DNA from 2 places in the Arthrobacter sp. NyZ413 genome. Region 2 is predicted to be linked to the other one. Evidence: riboswitches for the same ligand, from Rfam matches in the RefSeq annotation. Region 2 holds a riboswitch; the other holds the start of a gene.
What was found. A riboswitch is a leader RNA that binds a small molecule or an ion and turns the genes downstream of it on or off. The one in region 2 is predicted to bind glycine.
Positions count from the first base shown of each region.

Region 1: linked by a shared signal. The riboswitch ahead of gcvP (aminomethyl-transferring glycine dehydrogenase) and the one ahead of lipA (lipoyl synthase) in region 2 are both predicted to bind glycine.

Region 1 is NZ_CP155434.1:906,497-921,031, reverse strand. Features, by position in the region: gene ABCW42_RS04475 (siderophore-interacting protein) at 1-726, shown strand, start outside; gene ABCW42_RS04470 (threonine/serine ThrE exporter family protein) at 753-2,231, opposite strand; gene ABCW42_RS04465 (lipid II:glycine glycyltransferase FemX) at 2,242-3,315, opposite strand; gene ABCW42_RS04460 (L-serine ammonia-lyase) at 3,720-5,135, opposite strand; gene glyA (serine hydroxymethyltransferase) at 5,327-6,646, opposite strand; gene gcvH (glycine cleavage system protein GcvH) at 6,643-7,026, opposite strand; gene gcvT (glycine cleavage system aminomethyltransferase GcvT) at 7,160-8,302, opposite strand; gene gcvP (aminomethyl-transferring glycine dehydrogenase) at 8,314-11,166, opposite strand; glycine riboswitch at 11,357-11,454, opposite strand; gene ABCW42_RS04435 (TetR/AcrR family transcriptional regulator) at 11,595-12,143, opposite strand; gene ABCW42_RS04430 (MFS transporter) at 12,212-13,756, shown strand; gene ABCW42_RS04425 (PEP/pyruvate-binding domain-containing protein) at 13,892-14,535, shown strand, end outside.
Region 2 is NZ_CP155434.1:3,889,922-3,904,456, forward strand. Features, by position in the region: gene ABCW42_RS18160 (MFS transporter) at 1-820, opposite strand, end outside; gene ABCW42_RS18165 (hypothetical protein) at 1,037-1,936, shown strand; gene trmB (tRNA (guanosine(46)-N7)-methyltransferase TrmB) at 2,027-2,962, shown strand; gene ABCW42_RS18175 (helix-turn-helix transcriptional regulator) at 2,988-3,875, opposite strand; gene ABCW42_RS18180 (aldo/keto reductase) at 4,019-5,002, shown strand; gene ABCW42_RS18185 (MFS transporter) at 5,142-6,347, shown strand; glycine riboswitch at 6,427-6,524, shown strand; glycine riboswitch at 6,526-6,630, shown strand; gene lipA (lipoyl synthase) at 6,680-7,705, shown strand; gene ABCW42_RS18195 (methylenetetrahydrofolate reductase) at 7,702-8,577, shown strand; gene ABCW42_RS18200 (anti-sigma factor family protein) at 8,650-9,384, opposite strand; gene ABCW42_RS18205 (sigma-70 family RNA polymerase sigma factor) at 9,381-9,881, opposite strand; gene ABCW42_RS18210 (hypothetical protein) at 9,990-10,241, opposite strand; gene ABCW42_RS18215 (hypothetical protein) at 10,246-10,590, shown strand; gene ABCW42_RS18220 (DMP19 family protein) at 10,684-11,514, opposite strand; gene ABCW42_RS18225 (SNF2-related protein) at 11,682-14,535, shown strand, end outside.

The sequences.
Region 1 (14,535 bases), 1.5 Mb from region 2:
GGTCCGGGCTTTGACGGTTATACGAACAACGATTTCGTGGACAGGTATGTCAAGATCGTGTTCCCGCAGCCGGGGGTGGATTACGGGCAGCCGCTGGATCTGTGGACTATCCGTGAGACCCTGCCCCGCGAGCAGTGGCCTTACACCCGCACATACACGGTCCGCTGGGTGGACGAAGCCGCCCAGGAATTGGCCATCGACTTCGTGGTCCATGGCGACGAGGGCCTTGCCGGGCCGTGGGCCGTGGCGGCACAACCGGGCGACCCGCTGGTCTTCACCGGCCCCGGTGGCGCCTACAACCCGGCCCCGGACGCCGACTGGTACCTTTTCGCAGGCGATGACGCCGCGCTGCCGGCAGTCGCTGCGTCGATCGAGGCTCTTCCGGCGCATGCCAAGGGTTTGGCGTTCCTCGAGGTGGACAACGAAGCGGACGTCCTGGATATCGCGGCGCCGGCAGGTGTTGAGTTGCGTTGGCTCTTCCGCTCGGGCGTACCGGCTGGATCGTGCTCCCTGCTGACAGATGCCGTGGGCGATGCCGAGTGGCCGGAGGGACGGGTCGACGTGTTCGCGCACGGTGAGCGCGGCTACATGAAGGGACTGCGGGACATTTTCTTCAAGCAGCACGGGCTGGAGCGTTCGCAGGTTTCACTCTCCGGCTACTGGGCGCAAGGCCGTATTGAAGACGACTTCCAAGCCGAAAAGAAGCTCCCCATCGGGCAAATCTAACGCGGGCAAATCTAACGCGGGCAGATCTAGCGCCTCCGCACGCGCCGACGCTCGTTGCTCGCCAAGCCCTTGGTCAGCGGCCGGGCGAGGTTGTCGCCAAGCACGATTCCCGCGGCGACGCCCAGGACGATCGCTCCGGCGTTCAGCATGCCGCCCGAACCCAAAAGGATGTCGGCTTCCTGGACCGTCAATACATACATGGAGCGGAATATTTTCAGCCCGGGTAGCAAGATGATGGCGGCGGGCACGGCCACTACCAGTTGGGGAGCGCCGAGCCTCAGCGCCACAATCCGTCCCAAAAGGCCGATCGCGACGGCCGTAATCGCCGGCGATAGCCGGTCACCCATGCCGAGAACGCCCGCCCCCCACAAGACAAAGTAGCCCACAACGCCTACAGCCGCCGTCGGGAGCAGTAGCTTCAACTGGGTCTGTTCCGTGATCCCGATGGCGATCACGGCGATCGCGATCAGGATCGCCTGGCCCCACAACGGGTACGCCTCGGGGAATGTTTGCGTGACGTCTATGTTGGCGGTGCCGACGAGGTCGCCTACCACCACTGCCACGGCGATCCCGGCAACAATGGCGCCAAACGTCAGGATGGTGGACAGGAACCTTCCGGCCGCGGTCACGGGGAAGCCGTTGATCGCGTCTTGGACCGACGAGACCAGCCGTCCCGTCGGCAGCAACAACAGGATCCCGCCGGCCACCACGATGGACGGTGGGATTTCCGCTCCCGCCCAGCGAAGCATCAACGCAATGAACGTCACCAGGAACGAACAAGCAGCCGTGACGAAGAAGTCGGGAGTGCGCCATTTGCCCAATTGCCGGGCAACGAGGTTCACGAGCAAATTGGACGCAAAAGCCAGGGCCGAAGCTCCGAGTCCCCCGCCCAATACGCCGACGAAGACCGCGGCGAACACACCGAACGCAATGGTCACCATCCACCGAGGGAAGGGCTTGCTCTTCCGGATGATGTCGTCCAGGCGGCCCACGGCTTCGGCGCGGCCCACTCCTCCGGCGACGATATCGGTGACAAGCTGGTGGACCTGCGCGAGGCCGGCGTAGTTGTTGGTCCAGGAGCGCACCACGCGGAGCAAGGTGATGGGAGTCTGGTCCTTGGGCGCGTAGTTGATTGCCACCGACTGGTTGGTGATGTCCACTTCGATGTACTTCAGGCCGAGCGCGGCCGTCACGGCGATAATACTGGTTTCGACCTCCAGGGCGCCGGCACCGTAACGGAACATCGTCTCGGCCATGTGGAGCGCGAAATCGATCGTCTTGCGGGCCGAAGCATCCACGCCGCTCACCTGGATGGTGGGGTTGGCGTAGGGGCTGCCAGCCAAGCGATCCACGATGCTCAACGGCGCAGTGGGCGGGTTCTCGCCCTGGACGAGCCGGCGGAGCATGCGCCTTGCGTTGGCGTTCTGGCGCACCTGCGATGGCTTGAGGGGCTGCGTCTTGGGCAATCCGTCCGTGATGGGCCTGTGGTCCGGGCGGTCGGTCACGGGTGTACTCCTAGTAGAACTGTTTGCCCGTGCGGCGAGTGTAGATCTGCCGGGCGATGCGCTCCCCCGCAACGGTCCACAGTTTGTATTTCAGCGGGCTGATGATTTGGTCGTAGCAGCCTACGAAGTCAGTGACGGTCTTGCTGAAACTCGTCTTGAACAGGCCCAATCCGTGGAAGGGGTGGGATGTGTCTTTGAGCCGGTCAGCCGGAGGGGTGCCGCAGAAATCGTACTCGGTGCAGCCCAGCTCCTTGACCGCGTTGATGGCTGTCCACTGGACCAAGTGCGAATCCCCGTATTGACCGCGTTTTTGCAACGAGCCGCCGTCTTTGTACGTGCCCTTCCGGCCGTAATTGATCACGAACGCACCCACGCTGGGAACGCCGTTTTCGAAGACAAACAGGAGCCTGCCCTGGCCGCGGTCCATGAAATTGGTCCAAAACCGGCGGTAGTAATCGAATTCCCGCACCCGCACCTGGGACTTCGCCTCAACGGTGTTGGTCATGAGCGCATACATTGAACGGAAGTTCTCTTCCGTCGGCTCCATCGTGTGGACCTCGACCCCTTCGCGGATGGCGCGACGGACGGCGTTGCGGCCCCGCGAATGGAGGTTTCGCAGCAATTGGTTTTCCTCGGGGGAAATATCCAGCAGCGCGGTGGAGTCGTTGGGTTGCAGGTTGGGCGTCTTGACGACGCCTGTGGCCTCGATGGTGGCCTTGGCGTCCTCCCCCAGGATGATGTCTGGTTCGATCTTGATGGCGAACACACCCAGCTTGGCGCGCTTCACGAATTCCTGGTTGGCCTTGACGATCCCGGGAATGTCCTCGACGCCGGCGACGTCCGGTCCTTTGATGAGGTACCAGAGCTTGCCGAGCAGCGGGAAGGATTTCTCCAAGACCAGGTTGAAGCTGCTGTAGTCCGCCGTCTCATAGACCAGGTGCAGGGGCTTCCAGCCGAAATGCTGCTTGACCTCAGCGAAAGCCTCGGATTGGAGGAGGTTTCCGCCGTTGGGGTTGGCCGTGACGTGTTTGTCCCAGTGTTCGATTTCCTCGGAGGTGGCAAAGCGCGCGGTGAATTCTCGCAAGGGGGCCGTGTCCAATCAGTTGCGTTACGTGAGGCAGCAGGCACCGCTGGGCGGCGCAGGCGTTCACTCTCAAGTCTATCGGCCCCTATAACTGGATCTGGTCCGCAGACTCCAATTGGATGGCCTTCGGCTCCTTGACTGCAAACTCCACGCATGCCAATCCACTGCTTCACAGCCCAGGCAAAGATTCCCCAAAGTTCCCAGCCAGCACGCCCGTGCACAGTGGTAATACCACTAACCGAACCTGGAGGATCCGATGATCGCCTACCGTCCCATTCCGCCGCTCACTGCCGGCCGCGGCAACAGCGTTTGGTCAGCGATCGCTGCCATGGCGTCCGCGGCCTTGCTCGGTCCGGCATGGCCGCCCGCTCCCGCTCACGCACCGGCACGCCATAAGGTTGACGTCAGCACTCGACGACGTTGACGGCGAGGCCTCCCATCGCGGTTTCCTTGTATTTGTCGCTCATGTCCTTGCCGGTCTCCCGCATGGTGACAATGACTTCGTCAAGGGAGACGCGGTGCGTTCCATCGCCCCACAACGCCATTTTGGCGGCATTGATGGCCTTCGCCGCGGCGATCGCGTTGCGTTCGATGCAGGGAATCTGCACGAGGCCGCCGATCGGATCGCACGTCAGGCCGAGGTTATGTTCCATCGCGATTTCGGCAGCGTTTTCCACCTGGGCGGGAGAGCCGCCCATGACTTCCGCCAGGCCCGCGGCCGCCATCGAGGACGCAGAACCTACCTCGCCCTGGCACCCGACCTCAGCGCCGGAAATGGACGCTTGCTCCTTGTAGAGGACCCCGATCGCCCCCGCAGCGAGGAGGAACTTCACCACCACGTCGTCGCGGTCTTGTTGCGAGGCGTTGTCCATCCCAGGAGCGTAGTGCAAGGCGTAATAGAGGACGGCCGGAATGATTCCGGCGGCCCCGTTCGTGGGTGCGGTGACAACCCGTCCCCCGGAGGCGTTTTCCTCGTTCACGGCCAGCGCGATGAGGTTGACCCATTCCTGCCAGTACTTCGGGTCCCGGTCCTTGTCTTCCTTCAGGAGCCGCTCGTGCCAGTCGGGGGCCCGACGGCGGACCTTCAGTCCGCCGGGCAGCACGCCTTCGCGCTTGAGGCTGACCTCGACGCATCCTTCCATGACAGACCAGATGTGCAGGAGCCCTTCGCGGATTTCCTCATCGCTCCGCGAAGCACGCTCGTTGATGAGCATGATGTCCGAAATGCTGAGCCCCTTGGACGCGCAACGCCCCAGCATTTCAGCAGCGGTGCGGAACGGCAGGGGAAGTTCCTTCTTCGACTCCTCCAGTTCCTTCCGGGCGCTTTCCTCTTCGCCCTCACGCACGATGAAGCCGCCACCCACGGAGAAGAAGGTGGCTTCGTGCAGGACCTCGCCATCGGCGTCGGACACGGAGACCTTCATCCCATTGGTGTGCCGGGGAAGGACGGTGAGCGGGTGCAGGACCATGTCCGATTCCCCGTACTGAAGCTGCTTGCCGGCACCGGAAGCACCAGCGCTCGCCAAGTTCAGCGTGCCGGTTTCGGCGATTGCCGCAAGCCGCGCTTCAACTTCATCCGGAAGGATCAGCTCCGGGTGGTAGCCCTCAAGTCCCAGCAGGACCGCCGTCATGGTCCCGTGGCCACGCCCGGTGGCGGCAAGCGAACCATAAAGGTCCACCCGCAGCGATGCCACGCGCTCCAAGGCACCGGAATCCTTCAGCTCGCCCGCGAACACGGCAGCAGCCCGCATCGGCCCCACGGTATGCGAACTCGAAGGACCAATCCCAATAGAGAAAAGATCGAAGACGCCAACAGCCATGGTGGTTCCTAACTAATTTAATTCGGATACGGCGGGGACCCGAGGATCCGGGCCCGGGCAAACGGTCCGCCGGGATGGCCCCGTTGGGGCCAACATCCGGAAGCGTGCGTCCAAGAGAGCGTCACGTCCGCCCAGCGGGCGTCTTCGCGACCGAGCACGCGGAGGATGTCGGCCCCAACGGGCCACCAAGATCAGCCCAGGTTTGCTACGCCCGGGTAGAGCGGGTGCGCGGCGGCGAGGGCCTCCACGCGGTGACGCAGACCGGAAAGGTCGGCACCGGCGTCGGCGATCAACGCCTCGGCGATGATGTCGGCGACTTCGCGGAACGCGGCTTCGCTGAAGCCGCGCGTCGCCAGGGCCGGCGTGCCGATCCGCAGGCCGGAGGTGACCATCGGCGGGCGCGGGTCGAACGGCACGGCGTTGCGGTTGACGGTGATGTCGATCGCGGCGAGGCGGTCTTCGGCCTGCTGCCCGTCAAGCTCGCAGTTGCGCAGGTCCACGAGCACCAGGTGCACGTCGGTACCGCCCGAAACAACCGAGATCCCCTTGGCCACGACGTCGTCCTGGACCAGGCGCTCAGCCAGGATCCGGGCGCCGGCGAGGACGCGCTGCTGGCGCTCCTTGAACTCTTCCGAAGCCGCGATCTTGAAGGCCACGGCCTTCCCGGCGATCACGTGCTCGAGCGGGCCGCCCTGCTGTCCCGGGAACACGGCGGAGTTGATCTTCTTGGCGATCTCGGCGTCGTTGGACAGGATGATGCCGCCGCGCGGACCCGCGAGGGTCTTGTGCGTCGTGGAGGTGGTCACGTGCGCGTGCGGGACCGGCGAGGGGTGCAGCCCCGCGGCAACCAAGCCGGCGAAGTGGGCCATGTCCACCATCAGGTAGGCGCCCACGAGGTCCGCGATGCGGCGGAACTCGGCGAAGTCCAGCTGGCGGGAGTACGCGGACCAGCCGGCAACGATCAGCGCGGGCTTGTGCTCCAGGGCAAGGGCTTCAACCTCGGCCATGTCCACGGTGTGGCTGTCCTCGCGGACCCCGTACGGGACCACGTTGTAGAGCTTGCCGGAGAAGTTGATCCGCATGCCGTGCGTCAAGTGCCCGCCGTGCGCGAGGTTCAGGCCCATGATCGTGTCGCCGGGCTTGATGAGCGCGTGCATCACGGAAGCGTTCGCCTGGGCGCCCGAGTGGGGCTGGACGTTCGCATACTCCGCACCGAACAAGGCCTTGACGCGGTCGATGGCCAGCTGCTCGATCACGTCAACGTGCTCGCAGCCGCCGTAGTAGCGCTTGCCCGGGTAGCCTTCGGCGTACTTGTTGGTCAGGACGGAACCCTGCGCCTGCATGACAGCCACGGCAGTGTGGTTCTCGGAGGCGATCATTTCCAGTCCGCCGCGCTGGCGGCCGAGTTCGTCGTCGATCTTTGCCGCGATCTCCGGGTCCAGCTCGGAGATCTGCGCGTCCAGCGACGGCGAGACGACCTGCTCGAACGCGGTTCCCGTTGCGGCGCTCACAGTTCGCCACCGTTCTTGGAAGCGTATTCCTCCGCGGAGAGCAGCGGGCCGTCCGACTCAGCGGCGACCTTGAACAGCCAGCCAGCGCCGTAGGGGTCGTTGTTGATGAGGGCGGGGTCGTCGACGACGGCGGAGTTCACTTCGGTGACTTCGCCGGTGACCGGGGAGTACAGGTCCGAGACGGACTTGGTGGATTCGACTTCGCCACAGGTTTCCCCTGCGGTGACGGCGGCGCCTACCTCGGGCAAGTCGACGTACACGATGTCGCCCAGGGCATCGGTGGCGATGGCCGAGATGCCGATGGACACGAGGTTCCCGTCTTCGCGGGAGACCCACTCGTGTTCGTCGGAGTACTGCAGTTCAGGTGCAACTTTTGCCATGCGCTTTTCCTTTACGTTTGAAACTCTTTGGTCTGATGGAGTTTGTGTACAGATCATGCCCCCTGAAAGCGTTCTTAAGGGGTGTGACCTGTACACAAACTCCAGTGGGTGCTCTGTTGCTTAGCGCAGCTGCTTAGCGCTTGTAGAAGGGCAGGGCGACGACTTCGAAGGGTTCGGCCTTTCCGCGCAGGTCGATGTCCAGGGCGGTGCCAGGTTCGGAGTGTTCGACGTCGACATACGCCAACGCGACCGGGTAACCGAGCGTCGGGCTCGGCTGGCCGGAGGTCACCTCGCCGACGACGACGCCGTCCTTCAGCACCGGGTAGTGGCTGCGGCCGGCGCGGCGGCCGAGGCCCTTGAGGCCAACGAGCTTGCGGCCCGTGCTAGTTCCGGCGCCTTCGGCTTTCAGGGTTTCCAGGGCGGCGCGGCCCACGAAATCGCTTTCCTTGGCGAGCGAAACCACCGGGCCGAGACCCGCGGCGAAGGGGTTGCCTTCGCGGGAGAGTTCGTTGCCGTAGAGCGGCATGCCGGCTTCCAGGCGCAGCGAGTCGCGGCAGGCCAGGCCCGCCGGGATGAGTTCGCCGTCTTCGGCCACGGCCGTGATGGCTTCCCACAGGGCTGCGGCGGAGTCGTTGTCAACGAAGATCTCGAAGCCGTCCTCGCCGGTGTACCCGGTGCGGGCGAGCAGGAGCTCGGTGGTGGACCCGCCGAAGAGGAAGGGCACCTCGACCGCGGCGTAGTACCTCAGCCCGGTCACGAGCTCGTGCTGCGCGGCCGGGACCAAGCGGAGCAGGATCGCCTCGGCTTTGGGGCCCTGCACGGCGATCAGCGAGGTTGCCGCGGAGGCGTCCTCCACGACGACGTCGAAACCGGCGGCACGCTCGGCCAGGGCCGCGGCGACCACTTTGGCGTTGCCCGCGTTCGGGACCACGAGGAACCTATCGCTGCCTTCCTCCGGGGACGGGCGGCGGTACGTGATCAGGTCATCGATGATGCCGCCGTCTTCTTGGCAGATCAGCGAGTACTTGGCCTTGCCCACGGCCATCGCGGAGATCTTGCCCACGAGCGCGTAGTCCAGGAAGGCTGCGGCGGCAGGGCCGGTCACCCAGACTTCGCCCATGTGGGAGAGGTCGAACAGGCCGGCAGCGTTGCGCACGGCGTGGTGCTCGGCCAGTTCCGAGGAGTACTTCAAGGGCATCTGCCAGCCACCGAAATCGGTGAAGGAAGCGCCGAGCTTCTTGTGCTCTTCATAGAGCGCGGTGTAGTTCTCAGACATATCGGGATCCTTTAGTTTTCAAACTCGGAAAGCGGCGGGCAGGAGCAGACCAGGTTCCGGTCCCCGGCCGCGCCGTCGATGCGGCCGACGGGCGGGAAGTACTTGTCCTGGGCGAGGTGGTGGACCGGGAACGCGGCCTGCTCGCGCGGGTACGCACGGTCCCAGGAGGAGCTCACGACGGCGGCAGCCGTGTGGGGTGCGTGGCGCAGCGGGGACTCCTCCACGGTGAAGTCACCGTTGGCGACCTGCTCGATTTCCTTGCGGATGGTGATCATGGCCTCGATGAAGCGGTCGATCTCGCCCAGGTCCTCGGACTCGGTCGGTTCCACCATCAGGGTGCCGGCGACCGGGAACGCGAGGGTCGGGGCGTGGAAACCGAAGTCGATGAGGCGCTTGGCCACGTCCTCCGCGGTGACCCCGGTCCGGGCGGTGAGTTCGCGCAAGTCCAGGATGCACTCGTGGGCCACGAGGCCGCCCTCGCCCGTGTACAGGACCGGGAAGTGCTCGTTCAGGCGGGACGCGACATAGTTCGCAGCCAGCAGCGCCGACTTGGTGGCCTCGGTCAGGCCTTCCCCGCCCATGAGCTTCACGTAGGCCCAGGAGATCGGCAGCACACCGGCTGAACCGAAGCGGGAGGCCGAGATGGCCACGCCGTGCCCGTCCTCGTGTGCTGCCTTGTTCGCGTCGCCGGGCATGAACGGTGCCAGGTGGGCCTTGGCCGCGACCGGGCCCACGCCGGGTCCGCCGCCGCCGTGCGGGATGCAGAAGGTCTTGTGCAGGTTCAGGTGCGAAACGTCCCCGCCGAACTTGCCCGGCTGCGCCAGGCCCACGAGGGCGTTCAGGTTCGCGCCGTCAACATACACCTGTCCGCCGGCCGCGTGGACCGAGTCGCAGATTTCCCGCACGTCGGCGTCGTAGACACCGTGCGTGGACGGGTAGGTGATCATGATGCAGGACAAGGCTTCCTTGTTGGCCTCTATCTTGGCCTGCAGGTCCGTGTGGTCGATCGTGCCATCGGCTGCCGTGGCCACGACGACCACCTTCATGCCGGCCAGCACCGCCGACGCCGCGTTCGTGCCGTGGGCAGAGGCCGGAATCAGGCAGACATTGCGCTGCTCATCGCCCCGGGACAAATGGTAGCCGCGGATCGCCAGCAGGCCGGCCAGCTCGCCCTGCGAACCGGCGTTGGGCTGGATCGAGACCTGGTCGTACCCGGTGATCGTGGTCAGGTCGGCTTCCAAGTCAGCGATCAGTTCGCGCCAGCCCACGGTCTGCGAATCCGGAGCGAAGGGGTGGATCGAGGCGAACTCCGGCCAGGAAATGGCTTCCATCTCCGCGGTGGCGTTCAGCTTCATGGTGCACGAGCCCAGCGGGATCATGGTGCGGTCCAGCGCGAGGTCGCGGTCCGAGAGCTTGCGGATGTAGCGCAGCAACTGGGTTTCGGAACGGTGGGTGTTGAACACCGGGTGCTGCAAGTAATCCGAGGTACGTCCGACGGCCGAATCCAGGGAGAAACCTTCGCCCGATTCGGCGAGCGTGGCACCGAAGACGGCTGCGACGTCGGCGAGTACTGCCGCCGTCGTCGTCTCGTCTACCGAGATGCCGACCGTGTCGGCGTCGATGCCGCGCAGGTTGATTCCCTTGGCTTCCGCGGCGGCGACGACGTCGGCCGCCTTGCCGGGGACGCGGACGGTGACGGTGTCGAAGAAGCTGCCGTGCAGGACCTCAAGGCCGGCCGCCGCCAGCGACGCCGCCAGGGTGCGGGCGTGCTTGTGGGCGGTTTCGGCGATTGCCTTCAGCCCGTCGGGGCCGTGGTAGACGGCGTACATCGAGGACACGATCGCCAGCAGCGCCTGCGCGGTGCAGATGTTCGAGGTGGCCTTCTCGCGGCGGATGTGCTGCTCGCGGGTCTGGAGCGCGAGGCGGTAGGCGGGAGTTCCGGCGTCGTCCTTGGACACGCCCACCAGGCGGCCCGGCATCGACCGCTCCAAGCCCTTCTGCACGGCCATGTAGGCCGCGTGCGGGCCACCGAAGAACAGCGGCACGCCAAAACGCTGGGTGGAGCCGACAGCGATGTCCGCGCCCTGCTCGCCCGGAGGCGTGATCAACGTCAGCGCGAGAAGGTCAGCGGCAACCGTGACCAGGGCACCGCGCTCCTTCGCGGCCGCGATCACGGCAGAATGGTCGAACACCCTGCCCGAAACACCAGGCTGCTGCAGCACGATACCGTTGATGTCGCCGTCGGGAAGCCCGGCCGAAAGGTCAGCGATCTCGACCTCGAAGCCCAGCGCCTCGGCACGGCCCTTCACTATCGCGATGGTCTGCGGCAAGCAATCAGCGTCAAGGACAGTCTTGCCATCGTGGGCCGTCTTGTTCTTGTTGGCCCGGCGCATCATGAGCACGGCCTCGGCAACGGCGGTGGCTTCATCCAGCAGGGACGCGTTCGCGATCGGCAGGCCAACCAGGTCCTGGACCATCGTCTGGAAGTTCAGCAGGGCTTCGAGGCGGCCCTGGGAAATCTCCGGCTGGTACGGCGTGTAAGCGGTGTACCAGGCCGGGGACTCAAGAATGTTCCGCCGGATCACCGCGGGCGTCACGGTGTCGTAGTAGCCCTGCCCGATCATCTGGACCGCGGTCTTGTTCTTGGACGCCAGCTTGCGCAGTTCGGCGAGGACCTCAACCTCGCTCAACGCGTTCTGGAGAGTCAGTGCGACGTCCTGGCGGATGTCATTGGGAACCGCGGTATCAACGAGCGAATCGACGCTGTCATAACCGACAGCCTTGAGCATGATGTCAATATCGGCCTGGCGGCGGGCGCCGATATGCCGGTCAACAAACGTTGCGGAGGTGGAACTAACCGTCACGAAGGAACTCCATTACTAAGGCGGCGCAAAGTACGCCACAGCTATCAGGGTTCCTCCCCGCTCTGTATTGGACCTGAGAGTTTCCGCAGGCTTTATTGCCCGCTTGCACCGTCGGTGAGCACGGCACATCCTGTTCGTGGTTCCGGGAAGTTCCGGGACCACGGGACGGCTTGCTGCTTTCCAGAGTTGCCTTGCCGCGGCGGTGCATTGGCCTGAGAGATTCCTGGGGAGGGTTTGCTCCTACGGCGCCTGCATCACTTGCTTGCAGGACTCTCCCGCCGCAGTTCAAAGGCGTATTCAGTTGTGTGAGTCAGATTGCGCGAGCCGGTGACAGCTCTCACAAGGGACAATTCTCCTATGTCCGGGGCCGCTCCGCAAATGGGGTCGCCAATTGGGTAGGGCGCCGGCTGTTTCAGCTGCGCAGGTGTTCAGTTGCGAAGGCGTTCGACGGCGGCAAGCAGCGCTGCGACGTCGGCGCTCCTCTCGTCGGCCTTGCTTTCTCCGCCGGCGGCCCCGCCTTCCAGCATCGCGTTGAAATACAGCCCATCGCCCATATACCGAACGGCACGCGCCATCTCCGGTCCTACTTCTTCGGCGAGCAGGTCGAGCCACTGCTGCTGGATCCCGGCAAAGCGCCTACGTGTTTCCTCGTGGGCGACTTCCACAAGCCGGGCAGCGGCCACAAAAACCCTGTCCAAGGGAGAGTTCGCCCACAGGGACGATTTGATGAAGAAAGCCGCGGGCCCTTCGGGCGCGGCCTTCATTTCCGCGAGGTCCTTCGCGGCCAAGGTATCCATGCGCTCCAGGAGGGCCGCGATCAGCGCTTCCTTGTTAGGGAAATGGTAAAGGAGGCCCCCTTTGGACACCCCCGCTTGCTTGGCAACGGCGTCCAGCGTTGCCGCCCGCTCCCCCACGTCGATCAACAAGGCTTCATAGGCGTCCAGGACAGCGGCCCGCGCAACAGGTTTTCGAGGCATGGTGTCCATCTTTCCCTAGGTCCCGAGGTCGATTGAAACTATACCGTCCGGACGGTACAGTTATTTCCATGTTCAGCCCGTCCACAACCCAGCTCCCCCGCATTCCCTCCGCGTCCAACACTGCGCCGTGGCGCGATTGGGCGGCCCTGGCCCTCTTGATGTTTCCCGTACTGCTGGTCGCGGTGGACAACACCGCACTGACCTTCGCCTTGCCGGAAATCGCCAGGAAGCTCGACGTCGGGGGCGTCCAGTTGCTGTGGATCGTGGACTCGTACGCGCTCGTGCTGGCCGCATTGCTGGTCTCCATGGGGAACCTCGGCGACCGGATTGGCCGCCGTCGACTGCTATTGATCGGCAGCACGGGCTTCGCCGCCGTCTCTGCGGCCTCGGCGTTCGCGCCATCTCCCGAATGGCTCATTGCCGGCCGTGCGGGATTGGGCATTTTCGGTGCCATGCTCATGCCGTCAACGCTGTCCCTGATCCGCAACATCTTCCCGGATCCCAACCGGCGTCGGCTTGCTGTCGCGATTTGGGCTGCCGGCTTCTCGGGTGGGGCGGCACTCGGCCCGATCTTCGGTGGCTGGCTCGTTGAGCACTTTTGGTGGGGAGCAGTGTTCCTCGTGGCCGTGCCACTCCTGCTGCCTTTGCTTGCCTTTGGCCCGTTCCTCATCCCCGAATCCAAGGACAGCAATCCAGGCAAGGCCGATGTCCCAAGCGTCGCTTTGTCCATCCTGGCCATGGCGCCCGTTGTCTACGGCATCAAGGAAGCCGCCGTGCACGGTTTCGGTCCCGGCCCTGCGGCGTTCATCGTGTTCGGCCTGGCCATGGGAGTCGTCTTTGTCCGCCGGCAGCGCTCCCTGGTTTCGCCCATGTTGGACGTGCGGCTCTTCAGGAACAAGGTCTTCAGCACGGCGATTACGGCCAACATCTTGTCCTTGTTCTCCATGACGGGCTTCATATACTTCTTCGCGCAACACTTGCAGCTCGTGGAAGGACAGACTCCCATGGAAGCCGGAATCGCGATGGTCCCCGCGCTGCTCGCGACGATCCTCGCCGGACTCGTGGTGGTCCCCGTGGTCAAGAAGATCCGGCCGGGACTGGTAGTCGCCGCCGGCCTGACCCTGAACGCGGTGGGCTACCTCGTGGCGGCCGCGGGGAACCATGGCCAAGGACCCGGATACCTATTGACCGCGCTCTTGCTGCTCGCGGTGGGAGTCGGCTCGTCCGAGACCATTTCCAACGACCTCATTCTCGGCGCCGTGCCCGCGGACAAGGCCGGTGCGGCCTCAGCGATCTCCGAGACCGGCTACGAACTGGGGTCCCTCCTCGGGACGGCGGTTCTTGGCTCGATCCTCACAGCGTCCTACCAGCAGCACCTCCTGCTGCCTGCAGGCCTGTCCGGACACCCGGCCGAACGTTCCCGCGAAACGCTTGCCGGAGCAATGGATACCGCCGCGACGCTCCCCCAGCCGATGGCCGAAGCCCTGACCGCCGCGGCGCGTTCCGCCTTTGAATCCGGCGTGCACATCACCGCGGCGATCGGGCTGGTACTGATGGCAGGAGCGGCGGTCCTCGCCGCCGTCGTACTCCGCCGGATACCGGCGGCGAAGTAGCCGCTCAATTGCCGGCTGGACAATCGCCGGCAGGCTCATGGCGAAGGGCTTCGCCAGCTCCGCGACGAAGTCAATCGGCTGGCGCCTTTCGCTCAGGAGATGCCCGGCGTAGCGTGTGAGGCGGCACCGGCCCACATGAGCACAGGAAACTGGATCGAGGGAGCATCGGCGATGGTTTTCACGCAACGGTTTGAGGAGATCGACGGCGGAGACGTCGCCAGCGCGGGCGGCAAGGGTGCGAACCTGGGCGAGCTGGCCCGCGCCGGGTTCCCCGTCCCGCCGGGCTTCGTCATCCTCACGAACGCCTACAGGGCGTTCCTGGATTCCAACGGGTTGACGGCCCGCGTCGCGGAACTGGCCGGGGGAGGATCCTCCGACGACGCCGAACGGGAGATCCGCGCCCTGTTCCGTTCCGGCGTCGTTCCTGAAGGGATCTCGCAAGAGATCAATACAGCGCTGCTCAGCCTGGGCGCCGGCCCCGAGGCAACCTTCGCCGTGCGGTCATCTGCCACGGCCGAAGACCTGGCCGACGCAAGTTTCGCGGGCCAGCAGGATACCTACCTGAATATCCGCCCCGCCGGCCTCGAAGACGCCATCAAGGATTGTTGGGCCTCCCTATGGACAGCGCGGGCCATGGATTACAGGGCGCGCCGGGCAATAGATACAGAGGGGTTGAGCCTCGCCGTGGTGATCCAGGTGATGGTCGAGTCCGAGGTTTCCGGTGTCATGTTCACGGCCAATCCGCGCACCGGGCGCCGCGAGGAAATCATAGTGAGCGC
Region 2 (14,535 bases):
CCTTGAAACGGGCGGCCAGCCCCGGAGCCAGGAAGGAGCCAAGCATCTGGAGCACGATCGACACCGAGACGATCAAGCCGGCCGTACCGCCGTCGATCCCCCGATCGCGCAGGATCGGCGCCAACCAGGCGAAAACGCTGAAGGACATCATGGCTTGGAGCACCATGAAGATGGTCACTTGCCACGCGACGGCGGACCGCCAAACGTTCGCGCCCCCGCTGTCGGCGTGGCGGCGGACGGGGTGCTGGCGCACCGCGAGCGGCAGGAACAGCAAAAGGACGACGACGGCGGGCACCGCCCAGAACCACAGCGCCGAGGTCCACTGCCGGGTCGCCGTGAAAATCGGGTAGGTGAACCCGGCGCCAAGAGCGGCGGAGGCGCAGATCGCCGTCGTGTACAGGCCGCCCATGAGGCCGAGGCGATGCGGGAAATCGCGCTTGACCACTCCCGGCAACAACACATTGCACAAGGCAATAGCCGCCCCGCAAGCCGCCGTTCCGATCAGGAGCGCGGGCAAGTGCCCGGCCGCGCCGAGTTCCGCCGGACGCAACAGGAGGCCCGCGGCCAGCACCGCCATGGCACCCAGCAACACCCGCTCCGCCCCGAAACGGCGGGCGAGGACCGGCGCAAGCGGGGCGAAAACGCCGAGCAAAGTGACCGGAACGGTGGTGAGGACCACCACCGCCCAGCCCGGGAGGCCGACGTCGGCGGTCACCTCCGGGAGGACCGCCGAAAAGCTCGAAAACACCGTGCGCAAGTTGAGTCCGATGAGCACCAAGCAGATCCCCAGGAAGACGAGCCCCGCACGTGTTGCGGGAATTTCCTGCCGCGTACGCGCGCCGGACGGGAGGTCGCGGGTTTGCGGCTTGCTGTTTCTGGGGGCGCTTGAACCGGGGGTCACACCTTCATTCTGGCAGCCGCTGCGGACAGTTCCACGAACGCTCCCCGCTTTATGGTTTCCTCTTTCCATCCCGCTTGCCGCGGCGCACCATGATGCTAGGAAATGGCGGCAGGCTGTTCATTCGCAGGAGGCGCGATGAAAGCCAGCAGGAAACCGGCGGGGCGGGTCAAGGTTGGGTCGAGGCCGGCCAAGGCCACATCCGACACAACATCGGGGCCCACCAAAAAGCCCAAACCACTCTGGGCCAGGCCCATAGTGTGGCTAGGCGGCGTGGTGGTGGCTGCCTTGGGTATCGCCATCACCAACATGCTGGTGCCGCTCTTCGGAACTGTCCTGAACAACCTCACGGAAACGGGCGATCCAGTCCGTGTGGACCTGGTGAAGATCTCGGACGTGGGCGGCCGCTCCTATGCCTTCCCGGCCACTGCAATGTTCACGAGCCAAGACTTGGACCAGCTGAACGCCATGGCTCCGGAGGCGCAGCATGCCTGGCTGGAATCGAAGGGCGGCGTGAGTCCCGGCATCATGTACGTGCAACTGACCCTGTCCGGCAACCGCAGTGAAGCGGTCCGGATCCTAGACCTCAAACCGGTATCCAAATGTACTCAGCCGCCATACTCCGGCACCTTGTTCGAGTCGCCTCCCGCTTTCCTTGAGGCGTCGTTACTGGTCTCTCTCCACATCGATGATCCTGACCCTTCGGCCATGTACTCTCCGGCCGGCGCTTCCACGGAAAGGCCCTATTTCCTCGACAACACCATTCTCTTGGCGAAGGATCAGCAACAAGTGATGGTCGTCCAGATCGACACCAGGAAGTCCCTTTGTTCCGTCGACCTCGAGCTCTCAGTCCTGGAATCAGGCAAGACCGCCGTTCAGAAGATCGATGACCACGGTGCGCCCTTCCAGGTCACGGCCGAGCTGGCCAGGACCTCTTGGCAGCACGTCTACCTGGGCGGGTCGATCTGCCCACGTTACGTTCCCGCGAGCGCCTCTTGGCTCAGCGGCGGCACGAAAGACCCGTGTGGTGTTCCGTGACGATCTTTGCCCGCAAGTTGTTTCACGGCTTATCCACATACGGCAAGGCTCCAACCGGGCCATGGCCGCTCCAACGGTATTCTGGAAGGGATGAGTGAAACCCCAGAATCCCCTGAGACTCCCCCTGAAACAACGCAGTCTTCGCGCCCCATAACTCCCGGCACCCAGGCCTCCTTCGGCACCTACGGTGGCCGGCCGGTCAGCTTTGTCCGCCGCGGGACCCGTCTCCAGGGACGCCGCCAGGCCGCGTGGGATGAGCACTCGGACCGCTGGGCCATCCAGGTTCCGCGGCACGTCGCCAACACGTCCGTGCACCCGGATTACGTGTTCGACGCCGGAGCCGAGTTCGGGCGCGAAGCTCCCCTCATCGTCGAAATCGGCTCGGGACTGGGTGAGGCCGTATGCCACGCCGCGGAGCAGAATCCGGACAAGGATTTCCTCGCCGTGGAGGTTTACACGCCCGGCCTGGCCAATACGATGATCAAGATCCATAGCCGCGGATTGACGAATGTCCGCGTTGTGGAAGCCAACGCACCCGAGGTCCTCGCCACCATGCTGCCGGAAGGATCGGTAAGCGAACTGTGGGTCTTCTTCCCCGATCCTTGGCACAAGTCCCGGCACCACAAGCGCCGCCTCATCCAGCCCGCATTCGCTGAGCTCGCGGCGCGCTCGCTCAAGAAGGGCGGGCTGTGGCGGATCGCTACGGACTGGTCCAACTATGCCGTGCATGTCCGCGAGGTCCTCGCTGGTTCCACCGAGTTTGAAAACCTGCACCAAGGCGAGCGGGCTGGAGAAGAGAGCCCATTGACCCAAGTGTGGCAATCCGGCGTCGAATCCATGGTGGGCGGAGCACCCGTCAAGGAAGGCCGCGCACCCGTCAGCACCGAACACACGGGCCCGAACGAAGGCGTGGACCACGTTGGCGGCTGGGCGCCGCGATTCGATGGCCGCATCCGGACGAGCTTCGAAAACAAGGCCCACGAGGCCGGGCGGATGATCTTCGACCTCAGCTACCGCAAGATCTGAGGTACCCGGCGCCAGCCCGGAACGCCTAGCGCTGGGGCGCTTTGCTCAGCGCGAGTTCCTCTATGCGCTCTGTCGCGGCCCAGCTCGCGAGCAGCCGCAAGGATTCCTCGGCGGCTGAACCGGGCTCGGCGGGATAGACGGTCAAGGTCAGCCCGGGGTCCTCGGCAAGGGTCATCGCCTCGAACATGAGTTCAATCTCGCCTACCACCGGGTGGTGGAATTGCTTGTTCCCGGAGAAGTGGCGGCGCACATTGTGGGCGGCCCAGCGGACGCGGAACTCTTCGCTGCGCATGGACAGCTCACCGACGAGGTCGGCCAAGCCTTTGTCGTACGGGTTGCGGCCCGATTCGGTGCGGAGGATCGCCACATTGTTGTTCGCAGCCAGGTTCCAGTCCGTATAGAACTCTCGTGCCAGGGGATTGAGGAAGATGAACCGCGAGTGGTTGGCAGGACGGACGGGATCGGTGTACATGGGCGAATAGAGGGCGTAGCCGAGCCGGTTCGCTGCCAACAGGTCCATCCTGCCGTTCCTGATGAACGCCGGAATCGTGGTGATGCCGTCGAGCATGAACTGCACGCTGGGGCGGATGCGTTGCTTCTGGGGCTTGCTTTGCCTGGCCAGGGTGGAGGCGTTGGCCGCGCGGGCGAGATCGAAAAGGTGGTCCCGTTCGGCGTCGTCGAGTTGAAGTCCCCTGGCGAGCGCCTCAAGCACGCCTTCGGACACTCCGGCGAGGTTTCCGCGTTCGAGCCGTGTGTAGTAGTCAACGCTCACTCCGGCCAGCATCGCGGCCTCTTCGCGCCGAAGCCCGGGCACCCGGCGGTTCCCGCCAAAAACCGTGAGTCCTGCTTGTTCCGGCGTGATCTTCGCGCGGCGCGACGAAAGGAACTCGCGCACCTCCATCCGATTGTCCATGCGCTCAACGCTACACAGGGCCGGAACAGGGTGGGAGGTACTGCCAGAACCAGTAACGTCAGGGCACTCGCTGATCGGCGCGAACCGCGGTTGCATGGATACTGACGCCCCAGCTTCCCGCAGGAGATCCAGAAAGGAACACCATGAACTTCAGGACCGTTGGATCAACCGGCATCCACGTCTCGCCGCTGTGCTTCGGCACGATGTCGTTCGGCTCGGAAGCCGATCAGGAAACCTCAGCGGCGATGTACCGCCAAGTCCGCGAACGCGGCATCAACTTCTTCGACTCCGCCAACGTCTACGGGGGCGGAGCGTCCGAGGAAATCCTCGGCGGGCTCATCGCCAAGGAACGGGACGACGTCGTTATTACCTCGAAAGTCTTCTTCCCGACCAGCGGCGACGTGAACGCCCAAGGCCTCTCCCGCCGGCACATCATCCAGGCCGTCGAAGCGAGCCTAACCCGCTTGGACACGGACCGGATCGACTTCTACTTCGTCCACGCCTTCGACGAGAACACCCCGATCGAGACAACGCTCCGCGCCCTCGACGACCTTCAGCGCGACGGGAAGATCCTCCACCCCGCAGTGAGCAACTGGGCCGCCTGGCAGATCGCGACGGCGCTCGGCATCTCCGCGCGCGAAAGCCTGGCGCGGTTCGAGCTCATCGAGCCCATGTACAACCTCGTCAAGCGGCAGGCCGAAGTGGAGATCCTTCCCCTTGCCCGGGCCGAGAACCTTGGTGTCATCACCTACAGCCCGCTCGGCGGCGGCCTCCTCACCGGCAAGTACCGCGGCGGCCAGCAGCCCGGAGGCGGACGACTCGTGGAGAATGCCCGCTACGCGGACCGCTATGGACAAGAGAGCGACCACGCCACCGCCGATCGGTTCGCTTCTTTCGCGGACGACGCCGGCACCTCACCTGCCGCCCTCGCCGTCGCCTGGGCGATGGCCCACCCGGGCGTCACTGCACCGATCATCGGAGCACGGAACCTTGAGCAGCTGGAAGGGTCCCTTGCCGCACTCGACGTCGATATGACGCCGGAACTCCGCGCGGAAATCTCAGCGCTCTCCCCCGCTCCTGCGCCGGCAACGGACCGCGCGGAGGTCCTGACCGGGAAGTGGGCGTAGGGCTTCGCCCCCCTGCGACGCGGAGGAGGTTTTGCGATGCGCAAATCGACTGGCGCGCTAGGAATTCCGGGCGCGAAAGGCATTCTCCGCGTCGCGGGACAAGAACTGCGTCGCAGGACAAGAAGAAACGGAACACCGCATGACCTCCCCACTCACCACGGCTTCGAAGCGTCCGACCATGACCACAGGCCTCACGCTGCTGTTCGCCGTGGCCGGGGGCGCCGCCGTCGGGAATTTGTACTGGTCCCAGCCGCTCCTCGACTCGATCGCGGCCGATCTCCACGCCTCGGGAGCGGCTGCGGCCTGGCTCGTCACCGCTACCCAACTCGGTTACGCCGCGGGGATCCTGCTCATCGTTCCGCTCGGGGATGTGGTTGACCGGCGGAAACTGGTTGCGGGCATGATGCTTGCCTCGGTCGGTGCCCTCGCGTTGTGTGCCGTCGCGCCGTCGATGGCGTTCCTGTTGGTTGCCGTGACGCTCTTGGGAATCTCGACCGTCGCGGGGCAGATCCTCACGCCGCTCGCTGGCGACCTCGCTGACAACGCCCGTCGCGGGCGCGTGGTGGGGACCGTCGTCGCGGGCATCCTCACCGGCATCCTTGCCTCGCGCACCATCAGCGGCCTGATCGCCGCCGTCGGCGGTTGGCGGGCGGTGTACGCGACGGCGGCAGTCGGCGTCGTGATCCTCGCTCTCCTGACGTGGCGGGCACTTCCGCCGCTCGCCCCGAAAGCCCGCCTTTCCTACCCGCAACTGTTGAAGTCGGTAGGCGCGGTGGTCCTCAAGGAACGCGCAGTACGCTGGACGCTTGCGTTGTCCTCGGCCGGGTTCGCCGCGTTTACGCTGTTCTGGACTGCGCTCACGTTCCTGCTGGCGGGTCCGCCGTTCCACTTCCCTGTGGAAGTGATCGGGCTGTTCGGCCTGGCAGGCATCGCCGGTGCCGTGACGGTGCAGCGCGCGGGTCGCCTGCACGACCGCGGCTGGTCCTTGCCCGCCACCGGCATCGCGTGGGGGCTGGCACTCGCCTCGTTCGTGCTCGCGGCGTTTGCCGGAACCTCGGTGGTCCTCGTGATTGTGGTGGTGTTCGCCCTGGATGTCGCGATCCAGGGGCAGAGCGTGCTCAACCAGACGCGCCTGCTTTCGATCTCGCACGAGGCGCGCAGCCGTATCAACACCGTTTACGTCACTGCCAACTTCATCGGCGGAGCGATCGGATCCGCGGGGGCGGCACTCCTCTGGAACGTGGGCGGCTGGACCGCGGTGGCACTCGCCGGCGTCGTGTTGAGCCTGTTTGCCCTTACAGTCTGGGCGTTTGGCCGTCGCGGTCCCCTCGTGGCGGTCGACTGAGCGAATGGGCCGTCCTTTGCGGCTATTGCGGGCACCGGATACCATGTGAGATGTGCCACCGAAAGGTGGCACACGCTTATGATCTGCGGCGGGAGAGTCCTGCCGGTACATTCAGCGGGCGCCGTAGGAGCAAATCCTCCCCAGGAATCTCTCAGGCCCCTGTACCGCCGCGGCAAGGCAACTCTGGAAAGCAGCCCGGGAAACCGGACTCACCGACGGTGCAAGCGCCCGTTGCTTCGGCAACCGACGCGGAAACTCTCAGGTCCAATACAGAGCGGGGAGGAACCGGATCATCGTGGCGCGCCCGTGCCACCTGAATTGTGGAGTTCCTCATGACCTTGGCACCTGAAGGCCGTAAGTTGCTGCGTGTCGAGCAGCGCAACAAGGCCGTCCCGGTTGAACGCAAGCCCGAGTGGATCAAGGCCAAGGTCCAGATGGGCCCGGAATTCGTGGGCCTGAAGAACCTGGTGAAAAAAGAAGGCCTGCACACCGTGTGCGAGGAAGCCGGCTGCCCGAACATCTTCGAATGCTGGGAAGACAAGGAAGCAACCTTCCTGATCGGCGGCTCCGAATGCACCCGCCGCTGCGACTTCTGCCAGATCGACACCGGCAAACCCTCCCCCCTGGACCGCTTCGAACCCACCAAGGTCGCCCGCTCCGTCCAGGCCATGAACCTGCGCTACGCCACCGTCACCGGCGTCGCCCGCGACGACCTGGCAGACGAAGGCGTCTGGCTCTACGCCGAAACCGTGCGCAAAATCCACGAACTGAACCCCGGCACCGGCGTGGAACTGCTCATCCCCGACTTCTCCGGCAACCCCGAGCACATCGCCGCGATCTGCGACTCCGCCCCCGAAGTATTCGCGCACAACGTCGAAACCGTGCCCCGGATCTTCAAACGCATCCGCCCCGCGTTCCGGTACGACCGCTCCCTGGACGTCATCACCCAGGGCCGCAACCTGGGCATGGTCACCAAGTCCAACCTCATCCTGGGCATGGGCGAAACCCGGGCCGAGATCTCCGAAGCCCTCGCGGACCTGCACGCGGCCGGCTGCGACCTGATCACCATCACCCAGTACCTGCGCCCCTCCGAACGCCACCTGCCCGTGGACCGCTGGGTCAAACCCCAGGAATTCGTCGAGCTCGCCACCGAAGCCGAAGAACTGGGCTTCCTCGGCGTCATGTCCGGCCCCCTCGTGCGCTCCTCCTACCGCGCCGGACGCCTCTGGGCCACCGCCATGCGCAAAAAAGGCCGCGACATCCCCGCGCATCTTGCCCACATCGCCGACGGCATCCAGGACTCCGGCACCACCCGCCAGGAAGCCCGCACCCTCCTCAACCACGGAGCTTCGGCATGACCACCCAGGAACACACCATGATTCCCAGCCGGATCGAGATCATTCCCTCCGACGGCATTGTCGAGAAGGTCCGGGCGTCGGTTCCCCCCTCGATGCCGCTGACGGTCACCTGCCTGCCCCACCACGGCATCGCCCGGACCATGCAAGTTGCCGTGGAGCTGAGCCTCCTCGGATACACCGTCCTGCCGCATCTCACGGCCCATGGGCTGCAGGACCGGGCCCAACTCTCGGGAATCCTGCGGGACTGCGAGTCCGCGGGCATCACGGAAGTCTTCGCCATCGGCGGCGACGGATCCCGGAACGCAGGTCCCTATGGCTCCTGCCTGCCGATGCTTGAGGACATCGCGGAACTCTCAGGCGGACGGATTACGGCAGGCATTGCAGGTTATCCCGAAGGGCACCCATCCGTGACCGGGCTGGACCTGCTTGACGCCGTGCTCGCTAAGCAGCACCTCGCCACGCACGTGGTCACCCAGATGTGCTTCTCCGTTCCGAAAGTCCTCGACTACGTCTCGCTCCTGCGTCGGGAAGGCGTCGAGCTTCCCGTGTGGGCCGGGGTGGCCGGCGCCGTTCCCCGTACCAAGCTCCTCAGCCTGGCCACCCAAATCGGTGTGGGTACGTCCCTGAAGTTCCTCAGCAGCAAGGGAGCTTTGGCCAAGCGCCTCCTGAGCGGCGACAAGTACTCGCCGGAACCGTTTGTCTCCGAGCTAGCGGCCCGGCCGGGCAGCATTTCGGGCATCCACCTGTACAGCTTCAACCGGCTGGACAGGCCATCGTGGAGCACAACGCCATCGTGGAGCACAGCGCCATCGTGGAGCACAGTGCCGTCGTGGAGCATTGCGCCTGACGCCGACGACCGCGCGACGGCCTAGCTAAGCACCGCACCCGGATCCGGTTTCGACCCCAAACCGTCCCGGGGACCCCCTAGCTCCCCGGGACGGAAATCAGCTCCCCGGGACCGAAATCACCGCGACCGTTTTTTGGTTGTCGTCCCGGAGCTCCACGCCCGAGATCGCGGCGAGCTGGACCGGCGTCGCGCCCGTCACCTTGATGTGTCCGCTGGCGGTCGCCGTCCAGCCGCACGCCAGTTCCTCCTTGCCGTCGCGGCCCTTGACCCAGAGGTACAAGGTGCCTTGCAACGGCATGCTCCGGCCTTCCAGGTCCAGCTCGGTGCCCCATGCCTTCTTCACGAGCCCGACCGTGAGTTGCAGGCCGTTGCCCGTCTGGACGGAATAGCTCGCGTCCGGCTTGGGCGGCTGGCTCAGCAGCGGGCCGGCCAGGACTCCCAAGCCGAGGCACGCGGCGGCCACCGCGGACACCACAGCCGCCCACCGGCGTCGTGATTTCCGGCGCCGCGCTGCGATCTTCAGGAGGATCGGCTGCGCGAGCGTTTCGCTGGAAGCCCCGGAAAGTGAGCGGGCCTCCGGGGTAACGCCAGGTTCGACGGCGGGGCGGCCTTCCGCTGGAGGTTCGACGACGGCGGGGCGCGCGGCCACGAGCGCGACGGCGTCGGGCACCGGAACGGCGTCGAGGAGGGCCGGGAGGCTCTCCAGTTCGGCGAGTTCCTGCCCGCACGCCGCGCAGCTTTCCAAGTGCGCCTCGAACGCCCGGACCTCGGACGGCTCCAAGCCGCCCAGCAAGTAGGCGCCCAGCAAGTGGTGAAGTCCTGACTCGCTCATCGCTGCACCCCCATTTCGTCCAAGATGGTGCGTAACGCCCTGACGGCGTAGAAGGCCCGGGATTTCACGGTACCGCTGGGAATGTTGAGCCTCAGCGCGGCCTCGTTCACCGTGAAACGTTCGTAATGCAGTGCTACCAGGACCTCCCGGTGTTCGGTGCTGAGCCGCAAGAGGGCTTCTTCCATGAGGACCCGGTTGAGGAGCTCGTCCACGCGTTCGGTGGCTTCCGCCGGATCCGCGGGGTCGTATTCCGTCGCTTCGAGCGGGCGTCTCTGGGCCTTGCGGTAATTGTCGATGATCACGTTGCGCGCGGTGCGGAACAGGTAGCTGCGCAGGCTCCCGGTGATCTGCGGCGCATGCTGCCACACCCTGAGGATGGTTTCCTGCACGACGTCGTCGGCCAAGTGGGCGTCCGGCATGCAGCTCAGCACGAAGCGGCGCAGGGCTGTGCCATGGTCGCGGTAAATCGCGGCGACGACGTCCTCGTCAAGCGGCATCCACGCCTCCTGTGTGCTTCGGCTTCCCCTTCTCTTGCCATACGACGTACCCGCGGCAGAAAAAGTTCAAGGCTGTGAACCATTCTTCACCCTGTGGCGTCGTAGGGGTTAGCATCCGGCTCGTCCGACGGCCGGTCCAGCGAAGGAGCACACCATGAAGAAGCAACTCATCACCGGTCTTGGCGTCCTTGCTCTGGCCGTCTCGCTCTCCGCGTGCGGGGGAAGTTCCGGCAGCTCGAGCAGTTCGTCGAGCACCTCCACCCCTAGTGCCTCTATGTCGAGCCCAACAGCTTCGAGTTCGGAGTCGTCGTCGAGCTCTTCAACCGGGATGGCGGAACTGAAGACGGCGTCGTCAAGCATGGGCGTGAGAGTAGTCGGGGCGAACGGCAAGAGCGTCTACTTCTTCACCAAGGACGTCAAGGATTCAGGCAAGAGCGCCTGCACTGGCGCCTGCGCCACGACGTGGCCTCCCGTGACAACCACTTCGACGATGCCGGCGGTTGACGGGGTGAGTGGAACCATCGGCACCATCCCGACGGCCGATGGCAAGATGCAGATCACCATCAACGGAATGCCCATCTACTTCTACTCCAAGGACGAGGACTCCGGTGACACCTACGGCCAAGGCGTGTTAGGCATCTGGTTCCTGGTCAGCCCCTCCGGCTCCATGATGACGGCCACGACCAGCAGCAGCCCTTCCTCCTACTGACGCCCGCCCACGTCCTGCCGCCAAACAGCGAACGCCCTTTCAGGTGACCTGAAAGGGCGTTCGCGCTTGAGGCGTCAAAGGTGGGCGAGGGTCCTAGGCGTCTTCGAACTCGACGGCGGCGATGATTTCCTTCGTCTCCGGGTGGATCATGAAGGCTTCCTCGTCCTCCTCGATCATGATGTAGTTGCCGTGATCGGTGGAGAAGTGCCAGGCGAGGACCGTTTCGCCGTCGTGCTCGAAGTTGGGATCGCCCATGGTGATCTTGTCCAGCTGGTAGCCGGCGACGTCGCACAGTTCGCGGATGATGAGTTCGAATTCCGGGGCGTTCTCGAGCTCGGCTTCGGCGGCCTCGGCTTTGCGCTCCTCCAGGTCCGGGATGAGGGCAACGCGCTCGGCGATGTGGGCCTTGAGTTCGTCCTCGTCCAGGTAGAGGAGGCCGTCCTGGCCGCGGAGCCATGCCGCGCTGAGGGCGATGATGTTCTCGGTTTCAAGGAGGGATTCGAATTCGCCGTCGAGGGCTTCGAGTTCCGCGACGGGTTCGGAAGCTTCGTCGGATTCGTCGAGGTCGCCGTCAAGGTAGGCTTCTGCGTCCTCTTCGCTCAAGGCATCGAACGCCGCGGCGGTGCGGTTGAACAGTTCGAGGTGGCGCGTGGCTCCCATGGCTTCGAGGCCTTCGCGGACAAAGGTGTCCACTTCCTCGCGCTCGGGAACGGTGAAGACGTACTGGGCGAAGCCGCCCGAGAGTGCCTGGGTCAGGTAGTAGTCCACAAAGTAGCTGCGCAGCGCGTTGCTTGCGATTTCCTCGTGGTTGAGGAGTTCCTCGTACATCTCGTTGACCACGTTGACGTTCGCGTCCACAACGTCCGCGTCGGAGGCCTCGATGCTGTCCTTCGTCAGAATGACGGGCTGCTCATTGATGGTCATGGGATTTCCTCACTGCTTGGAAGCTTTTGCTGCTCCGGACCCTTTCAACGTACGCGGGGGCGGTGCCCGGGCAGGCTAGGGGCAGGTGAACGTCCGGCAAAGTTTCAGGGCTGGCCCGTGGGCCCTAGGATTCATAGATAGCCTCCTGCCGAAAGTAGCGTTACCGAATGCCTTCCCACCCCGACGACTCTTGGGAACTGGCGATTCAGACACCCGCCATCAATGACCGTTCCCTCGCGGCCGGCCTTGCCTACGCCATGGGTGGCCGGGTGAGCGGGATCAGCTTCGATGCGGCCACTGGCTTGATGCTGGGCAAGATCCAAGGAAACGCCGCCAAGCCGTATTCCACCTCGGCCAAGCTCGTCCGCAAGCCGGGCGGCTGGAGCTGCACGGTAGGAGTATGCAGTTGCCCGGTGCGCAAGGACTGCAAGCATGTGGCCGCCCTGCTCTTCGCGGCCGAGGACCAGCCGGTGGTGCGGGCCCAATTGCTGAGCGCTCCCGCCGTCGGACAGACAGCGCGGCCGGGCGAATCCGTGCGGCGTCCGGAGTGGGAGCAGGCGCTCAGCAAGCTGATCGCCGTTCCCGGAGCTGCTCCGCAACGGCAGGGACTCCCCCTGGCCCTCGCCTTCGAGGTCGAAGAGCCTGCTCCGCACTTCTCCTACACAGGCCGCCGCGATCCTGTCCGCAGCATCCGGCAATTGAAGGCCCGGCCCGTCATGATGGGAGCCAAAGGCAAGTGGATCCGCGGCGACGTCTCATGGACGAACTTGAGCTACCTCGGGTACAAACGCGAGTTCAACGAGGCGCATATCGAGTGGATGCAGGCCTTCCTCGCGGCACACTCCACCACTGACCATCGCCAGCTCACCTCAAGCATGTGGCTGTTGCTCAACGATTTCGCCGGCAAGAACCTGTGGAGCCTCTTGGAAGATGCCGCAAAGGCCGGCGTCGAGCTCATCCACTCCGGCGGAACGGAACCGGTCCGCCTTGCCGCGGAGCCCGCCGTCGTCGGCCTCGATTTGAGCCGCCACAGCGGCAGCGAGCCCGACGGCGGACTCGAGTTGGCGGCGTCGGTCACCGTCGCGGGGGAGGCCGTCGACCCCGCGACAGCAGGCCTGATCGGGCGCCCCGCGCACGGCTTGTTCTTCACGGGCCCTGTTGAGGAAGGGTTGCCGGGAGTTGTGGCGCCCGAGAACCTGATTACGCTCGCACGGCTCGAAGGCGGGGAGTCGGAAGAACTCCTGGATTTCGTGATGGGCGCATCCCGGCTCCGGATCCCGGCACAGGACGAGCAGCGCTTCCTCACCGCGTTCTATCCAAAACTCAAGCAGTCAACGCGGGTCACGGCGGCGGACCATTCCGTGGAACTGCCGGTCCTCGCCGTGCCGACGCTGTCCCTGCTGGCCAACTACGGCGCGGACCACCGGGTCAGGCTCCACTGGGAATGGCACTACAAAGCCGGGACCCTGGTCACGGCGCAGCCCCTCTGGCGCCATCCGGACGACCACGGCTACCGCGACGACGCCGAAGAAGCCCGGATCCTCGAATCCGTCGGCCGGCCGTGGGACGTGGTTGCGGTGCTCGGTGAGTCATCGGGCGGAGGATGGGGTGCACCACGGCTCGCGGCGTCGGCGTCGCTCGACGGCCTGGACACCCTGGCCTTCACCGAAGAAGTGCTGCCCCGGCTCAGCGAGCTGCCCGACGTCGTCGTCGAAACCTCCGGCGACATCGCCGACTACCGCGAAGCCACCGAAGCCCCGGTCGTGTCCATTTCCACCAAGGCCACGGACAACCGCGACTGGTTCGACCTCGGGATCGTCATCACGCTCGAAGGCGAACCAGTGTCCTTCGCAGCGGTGTTTTCCGCGCTCGCGGCGGGCCAGACCCGCATGCTGCTGCCGAGCGGCGCCTACTTCTCGCTGGACCTGCCCGAGCTCCACCAGCTGCGCGCTCTCATTGACGAAGCCAGGTCCCTGCAGGACAACCCGGACCGGCACGGCACCCTGCAGATCAGCCGGTTCCAGGCCGGCCTGTGGGATGAGCTCGCACACCTGGGGATCGTGGATGAGCAGGCGGCCGCGTGGCGCGAGGCCGTCGGCGGATTGCTCGACGACGGCGTGACCGGCCTCCCGCTGCCGGCTTCACTTAACGCGGAGCTTCGTCCGTACCAGCTCGAGGGCTTCAATTGGTTGAGCTTCCTGTACCGGCACAGCCTTGGCGGGGTCCTCGCCGACGACATGGGCCTCGGCAAGACGGTGCAGGCCATTGCTTTGATGTGCGCGGCTAAAGAACATGCTGAATCTGGCGGCGGCGCTCCCTTCCTGGTGGTCGCCCCCACGAGCGTCGTAGGCAACTGGGCGGCCGAGGCGCAGCGCTTTGCTCCCGCGCTCCGCGTCAAGACCGTCGGGGAAACCTTTGCCAAGAGCGGCGCCGATCCGGTCGACGCGTTGGCGGGGGCCGACGTCGTCATCACCTCGTACGCGCTGTTCAGGATCGACTTTGAAGCCTATGCGACCCGGGAATGGGCCGGGCTGATGCTCGATGAAGCCCAGTTCGTGAAGAACCACCAATCCAAGGCGTACCAATGTGCCCGGAAGTTGCCGGCCGGGTTCAAGCTGGTCATCACGGGAACGCCGCTGGAGAACAACCTCATGGAGTTCTGGGCGTTGACGTCGATCGTCGCTCCTGGCCTGTTTTCCAGCCCACGCCGCTTCGCGGAGTATTACCAGAAGCCCGTTGAAAAGAACGGTGACAAAGCCCAGCTGGCCAAGCTCCGCCGTCGGGTCCGTCCGCTCATGTTGCGCCGCACCAAAGAGCAGGTCATCAAGGACCTGCCGCCCAAGCAGGAGCAAGTGCTGGAAGTGGTGCTCAACCCGAGGCACCACAAGGTGTACCAGACGCACCTCCAGCGCGAGCGGCAGAAGATCCTGGGGCTCATCGACGACATCAACAAGAACCGGTTCACGATCTTCCAGTCGTTGACGCTGCTCCGCCAGCTCAGCCTGGACGCCTCGCTCGTGG